3 regions of the Enterobacter sp. H2G27 genome follow, and region 3 is predicted to be linked to each of the others. Evidence: predicted binding sites of a transcription regulator. Region 3 holds the regulator's gene; each other region holds the start of a gene.
What was found. The regulator PurR, encoded in region 3, represses purine synthesis genes. The targets are predictions, from matches to a motif close to CANGCAAACGTTTGCNTG.
Positions count from the first base shown of each region.

Region 1: pyrC (dihydroorotase) is a predicted target of PurR. The motif match lies at 1,509-1,526, and genes of this name have one in related genera.
Region 2: purL (phosphoribosylformylglycinamidine synthase) is a predicted target of PurR. The motif match lies at 1,100-1,117, and genes of this name have one in related genera.

Region 1 covers NZ_JBSVSI010000001.1:1,426,942-1,429,211, forward strand. Annotated here, with positions in the region: gene dinI (DNA damage-inducible protein I) at 79-324, opposite strand; gene pyrC (dihydroorotase) at 399-1,445, opposite strand; gene ACW9E7_RS06720 (lipoprotein) at 1,573-2,133, opposite strand; gene mdtH (multidrug efflux MFS transporter MdtH) at 2,257-2,270, opposite strand, start outside.
Region 2 covers NZ_JBSVSI010000001.1:3,138,033-3,140,302, reverse strand. Annotated here, with positions in the region: gene mltF (membrane-bound lytic murein transglycosylase MltF) at 1-935, opposite strand, end outside; gene purL (phosphoribosylformylglycinamidine synthase) at 1,203-2,270, shown strand, end outside.
Region 3 covers NZ_JBSVSI010000001.1:1,633,609-1,635,878, reverse strand. Annotated here, with positions in the region: gene ACW9E7_RS07780 (MFS transporter) at 1-201, opposite strand, end outside; gene cydH (cytochrome bd-I oxidase subunit CydH) at 365-454, opposite strand; gene purR (HTH-type transcriptional repressor PurR) at 752-1,777, shown strand; gene punR (DNA-binding transcriptional activator PunR) at 1,795-2,270, opposite strand, start outside.

The sequences.
Region 1 (2,270 bases), 210 kb from region 3:
AATTAATTTGAACTTGCAGGATTTTTAGACAAAAAAAAGCCGGGGCGACCCGGCAAAAAACACAATGAGGGAGCAGTGTTAATCTGTGATAAACCAGTCGTCTGCGCTTTCCCACGTTTCCTGCAGGATTTCGCTGATGCGATCTTTATCTTCTTTCGCAGCACCAATGACGAAGAGGTTGTTCGCCGAGGCGTAACGCACCGTTACGGCACCCGCGTTATCGGGAAAGGTGTTGTTAATACGGCGGGATAATTCGCCTGCCAGTGCATCAAGCGCGCCGGCAGGCAGAACGGTAGTTTTGGCTATGGTGACTTCAATACGCATAAATGCCCCCTGTGTAATATACTGTTTATTTATACAGGTATATTATCTTTTTGACAACAAGGGGGATTGATTTTTTAACGTTTTACCGTCCAGTTAACGGTTTCACCCGCCAGGAATGGGATCAGCGTATCATCCGTCAGGGCAATGGACTCCTCAACGTGGCTCGCTTTCCGCTCCAGCTCGATGAAGGTGTCGTTGACCGGCAGGCCGTAGAAGCGCGGGCCGTTAAGGGAGCAGAATGCTTCGAAATGTTCCAGCGCGTTCATCTCTTCAAATACGGTTGCGTAGCTGGCAAGCGCCGTTGGGGCGTTGAAGCAGCCTGCACAGCCGCAACTCGCCTCTTTACGATGGCGGGCGTGAGGTGCGGAGTCGGTACCGAGGAACGCGCGGGAGAACCCGCTGGCGACCAGCTCGCGCAGCGCCTGCTGGTGGATGTTGCGCTTGAGGATAGGCAGACAGTAGAGGTGAGGGCGCACCCCGCCCACCAGCATGTGGTTACGGTTAAACATCAGGTGCTGTGGCGTAATGGTGGCAGCGATAAGATCGTTGCCGTCACGCACGTACTCTGCCGCGTCTTTGGTGGTGATATGCTCAAATACCACCTTTAGCGCGGGCAGGCGCTGGCGCAAAGGCTCCATCACGGTCTCGATAAAACGGGCTTCACGGTCGAAGATATCAATCTCCGCGTGCGTGACTTCACCATGGACCAGCAGCGGCATACCCAGTTTCTGCATGCGTTCCAGAACCGGCATGATGGCATCAATGCTGGTGACGCCGTGGCTGGAGTTGGTGGTGGCATTCGCCGGGTAGAGTTTCGCTGCCGTAAAGACGCCTTCGTTAAACCCACGCTCCACTTCGTTCGGGTCCAGCGAGTCGGTCAGATAGCAGGTCATCAGCGGGGTAAAATCGTGTCCCGCAGGCACGGCATCCAGGATGCGCTGGCGATAGGCTATCGCGGCATCGACGGTGGTGACTGGTGGAACCAGGTTAGGCATGACAATCGCGCGGCCATAAATTTCGCTGGTATAAGGCACGACGGTTTTCAGCATATCGCCATCGCGCAGATGGATATGCCAGTCGTCAGGGCGGCGGATTTTAAGAACCTGGGGTTGTGCAGTCATGGAAGCTCCGGCTTGTCAGGAATCAGTCATAAGGATGGCTGTTTTTGCCGGACACAAATCATAAGCGGAAACGTTTTCGTTTGCACACTTTTCCGTGAAAAAAAAGGGCGCCAAAGCGCCCTTCAGGTTAATCGGTGAAAGGAATGATAATTTCGCCCGGTTTCACCTCTATGCCCTTTGCGTATTTTTTCGCCAGGGCTTCACCCTTGCTTTTGTCTTCACTTAAGACGTACGCGGGCTGCTGGTTAAAATAATTACGCAGCGACTGGTTCAGATAGGGCATCAGGGTTTGCAGAACCGGTGCCATCTTGTCCGGAGACACCTGCGCATCGACCACTTCCATCTCCTGCAGGAAAATCGCCCCTTTCTCTTTGTTGAAAACAGGGAGTGCCTTCAGCTTGAGCTTGATGTTGGCTTTCTGATTGCCAAACAGGGAGGACATATCGAGGTCCGCATCACCGGCCAGGGTGACTTTGTTTGGCTCTTCACGTCCGATCTGGCTACTCAGGTTTGTGAGCACGATATGCGCGTCTGCCAGCCCCGGCACGCCAATGTCTTTCGAGAAATTGTTATGTTTTTCCAGCGCCTGATTAATTTCCTGTTCACTGACGGTATATTGCGTGAGCTGGTTACAGCCAACCAGCAGGCCGCTGACAACTAATGCAGCGGCAAAGAAAATTTTCTTCATAGTGTTCCTCAACGAAAAATCGGCGCTTCTGTCCTGTTACGCCAGTATGTCAGCGTGAATGGGCAGAAACCAGCAGAAAAAACTGAGAAGTGGGGCGGGAGAGGCTCCCGCCCGAGGGAAAGGCTACGCGCCAGGCT
Region 2 (2,270 bases), 1.5 Mb from region 3:
TACGAAATGGCCGCCAGCAGTTTCCAGTCAATTTCCTGGGCGTATTTTTCGAACAGCGGCTGCAGGTCCGGCAGGACGCTGTCTACCGCGCGCAGGAAGCTGCGGGTGTCAACGTAGTCAAAGTCATCGCCGTGCCCGAGGTACTTCTCCTCCAGACGCGCCAGGGTACCGTCTTCATTGATGGTGTTGAAAAAATCAAGCATCGCGGCAGAGAAGGTCTGATCGTCATCAAGCTGGCTAAACCAGGTCACGGGCTGCTCGTCGGTGACGTCCAGCGCCACGGCGATTTCAGGGTGCACGCGCTGGAACAGGCTGATTGCGACCGAATCGGCAATGGTGTAGGGCACTTTCTGGTCTTTTACCTGCTCAAGCAGCTCCGTCGTGCCGAGTTTCGGATCCACCGTCCAGCTCAGGTCGGGATATTTTTTCTCCTTGAGCTCACGCAGGTCGTCAATCACCACGTGGCCGGGCGCAATCGTCAGCTGCCGGTCGTTAATCGAAGCCAGCGAGCGCGGGCGCAGGCTCCCGACGCGGTAAACCATCTGCTGCGAAACGGAGTAGTAGGTCGGGCCCGGCTGGTAGTTCTTGCTGCGCTCGCTGTTATACACCAGCCCGGCGGCAAGCATATCGGCATCGTCGTTATCGAGGTCGTCAAAAAGCTGATTGATATTCTGGCGGACGGTGATTTTAAGCTTCACGCCAAGATAATCGGCGAACTGTTGTGCCAGCTCATAATCCAGACCAATGATTTTGCCGTTGATGTCGCTGTAAATGAGCGGGGAGTTGAGGGTACTGACGCGCAATTCCCCCCGCTCCTGAATGGCGGCGATACGGTTTTCGGCTTTGCCGAACCAGGGGATAGAAGGCCAGAGGGCCACTGCCAACAGCAACGTTACAATGCCGATGAGCAGATAATTAATCTTTAATTTTTTCAATTAGTTAATTCTCTGCGACGCCGGTTGCCTCAGTTTGCTGTAGCCATGTTAATAATAAGGTTTGCCATTGAATGAGCGGCATTTTGCGTAAACTTGCGCCACTTGGCAACCAATTAGAGAGACAGGTCACATCTATTGTTAAACCTCTGGGCAAATTTTATTTCGACGCAAACGGTTTCGTCGGCGCTCAGGATTCTCTATAATGACGCCCGTTTTCCCCCCTTGCGCACACTGTAAGCGCCCCGGCGCTTCGAAGACGAGAGACTTATGATGGAAATTCTGCGTGGTTCGCCTGCACTGTCTGCCTTCCGTATCACTAAACTGCTGGCACGTTTTCAGGCGGCCGACCTTCCGGTAAGCAATATTTACGCTGAGTATGTCCATTTTGCTGACCTGAATGCCCCCCTGAATGCAGAGGAGCGCGTACAGCTGGAACGCCTGCTCAAGTATGGCCCAAGCCTCAGCAGCCATACGCCAACCGGCAAACTGATCCTTGCGACGCCGCGTCCGGGCACCATCTCCCCCTGGTCTTCCAAAGCCACCGACATCGCCCACAACTGTGGCCTGAGCCAGATTAACCGTCTGGAGCGCGGCGTAGCGTACTACGTGGAAGCCTCTACCCTGAGCGACGCGCAGTGGCAGGCGGTTGCGGCTGAGCTGCACGACCGCATGATGGAGAGCGTATTTGCCTCTCTTGATGACGCGCAGAAGCTTTTCTCCCACCATCAGCCTGCGCCGGTACAGAGCGTGGACCTGCTGGGGCAGGGCCGTCAGGCACTGATCGACGCCAACCTGCGTCTCGGCCTGGCGCTGGCAGAAGACGAAATCGACTACCTGCAGGATGCGTTCGTTAAGCTCAACCGTAACCCGAACGACATCGAACTTTACATGTTCGCGCAGGCTAACTCTGAGCACTGCCGCCATAAGATTTTCAACGCCGACTGGATTATTGACGGCGAACAGCAGCCGAAGTCGCTGTTCAAAATGATCAAAAACACCATGGAGCAAACCCCTGACCACGTGCTGTCTGCCTATAAAGACAATGCCGCGGTGATGGAAGGCTCCGAGGTGGGCCGCTTCTTCGCCGATCGCGAAGCAGGGCGCTATGACTTCCATCAGGAGCCCGCGCATATCCTGATGAAGGTTGAAACTCACAACCACCCGACGGCAATCTCCCCGTGGCCGGGTGCGGCTACCGGCTCCGGCGGTGAAATCCGTGACGAAGGGGCGACTGGTCGTGGTGCAAAACCAAAAGCGGGTCTGGTCGGTTTCTCCGTCTCCAACCTGCGTATCCCGGGCTTTGAACAGCCGTGGGAAGAAGATTTCGGCAAGCCA
Region 3 (2,270 bases):
GCGGTGCGAAAGGAGAAGCGTCATCAGCGGCGCCCCCACCATCACGCCGATAGCGTAGGCGCTGATCAACATGCCTGCCGCGGGGATCGAGACGTCCACGCCGCGGGCGATGACGGGCAGTAACCCCATCGGGGAGAATTCAGTGGTGCCAATCCCAAAAGCGCCAATCGCCAGGGCCAGCAGGGGAAAATTGATTTTCATGCGTCAACTCCGGATGCCGTGTCACGTGGTGACACAGAACAAAGAAGCGGAAAGCATGACATCAATCACAAAAAATGAGAAGTTAACAAAATGGCAAAAGATTTTTGCCAGAGAAGTAACAATCCGGGGAGTCGGGAGGGAGAAGGCTCTCCCTCCGCGTAAATCAGTGCAGCGCAGCCGTCAGACCGGCCACAACAATCAGAGCCAGCACAACAACGGTGGTGAACAGCGAAAACTTAAGATCGGAACTCATCAATTTTTCTCCTTTTAATCCCCACACGAAAAGTGAGCTTGCTCATTTTTGCACAGATTACGTCAAAAATCTTCCTGGATTTATACTGATAACCACTTTACCTCTTCCCCTTTTCATCAAGATAGGACAAAATTCCACGCTAAATTTATTAGCGTACCGGCCATTGACCCCCTCCTGACGTCCCGTGTCGTTTTCCCGGCGTGCCGCAATTCAACATTGCGAGATAAGGGTGAGAGAAGGCAAACGTTTACCTTCAAGTTTTTCAGGAGCTTAGGATATGGTCTGGAGTGACATTTAATGGCAACAATTAAAGACGTAGCAAAACGCGCAAACGTTTCCACCACAACCGTATCACATGTAATTAACAAAACCCGCTTTGTGGCGGAAGAGACGCGCAACGCCGTCTGGGCAGCGATCAAAGAGCTGCACTATTCGCCAAGTGCGGTTGCGCGTAGCCTCAAGGTTAATCACACCAAATCCATTGGATTGCTGGCAACCAGCAGTGAAGCGGCCTATTTTGCCGAGATCATTGAAGCGGTCGAAAAGAACTGCTTCCAGAAAGGCTATACCCTGATTCTGGGCAACGCGTGGAACAGCATTGAAAAACAGCGTGCCTACCTGTCGATGATGGCGCAAAAGCGCGTTGATGGCCTGCTGGTAATGTGCTCCGAGTATCCGGAGTCAGTGCTGTCGATGCTGGAAGAGTATCGCCATATTCCGATGGTGGTGATGGACTGGGGCGAAGCGCGCGCAGACTTCACCGATTCCGTTATCGATAACGCTTTTGAAGGCGGCTATATGGCCGGTCGTTATTTGATCGAACGCGGTCACCGCGAGATTGGCGTGATCCCGGGTCCGCTGGAGCGCAACACCGGGGCGGGCCGTCTTGCCGGTTTTATGAAAGCGATGGAAGAAGCGCTGATCAACGTGCCGGAAAACTGGATCGTGCAGGGCGACTTTGAGCCGGAATCAGGCTACCGCGCGATGCAGCAGATCGTTTCCCAGCCGCACCGTCCGACCGCCGTTTTCTGCGGGGGTGACATCATGGCCATGGGCGCGCTCTGCGCCGCCGATGAGCTGGGTCTGCGCGTACCGCAGGATATTTCCGTGATCGGGTATGACAACGTGCGTAACGCGCGCTTCTTCACCCCAGCGCTGACCACCATTCACCAGCCGAAAGATTCGCTGGGCGAAACGGCCTTCAATATGCTGCTCGACAGGATCGTCAACAAGCGCGAAGAGTCGCAGTCCATTGAAGTTCACCCGCGCCTGATTGAACGCCGTTCCGTTGCGGACGGTCCGTTCCGCGACTACCGTCGTTAATCCCTTTACGGGGCCAGCTACGCTGGCTCCCGTAACCATTCCCGGTTCAGCGTTTCGCTGTCCCCCAGATAATCCAGCAGCCAGGCCATGGCGGGCGAGACATCATTTTGTTGCCAGGTCAGGCAGCAGGCCGCGTCCGGGAACGGATTTTCCAGCGTCAGTTCAACCCATTCGCCGGTATCGATGCGCGGACGCGCAAAATGAACGGGCACCATCGCGACGCACAGTCCGGCACTGAGGCACGTCGCCGACGATTCCCAGTCCGGAGCCACCACCCGCCGCTGGTTGTCCAGAAGCCAGGTGATACGCTTGGGCAATGAACGGGACGTATCCTCCAGCACCAGCGAGGGCCAGTTGCGCAGCGTATCGTCGCTAAGCGGCCCGTCCATCGCTGCCAGAGGATGATCGCTGGCCACCACGCATTTCCAGCTCAGCATCCCCATGTCGCGAAAGGCGTAACGTCCCCCGACCGGGATCGCCTGCGTCGCGCCAA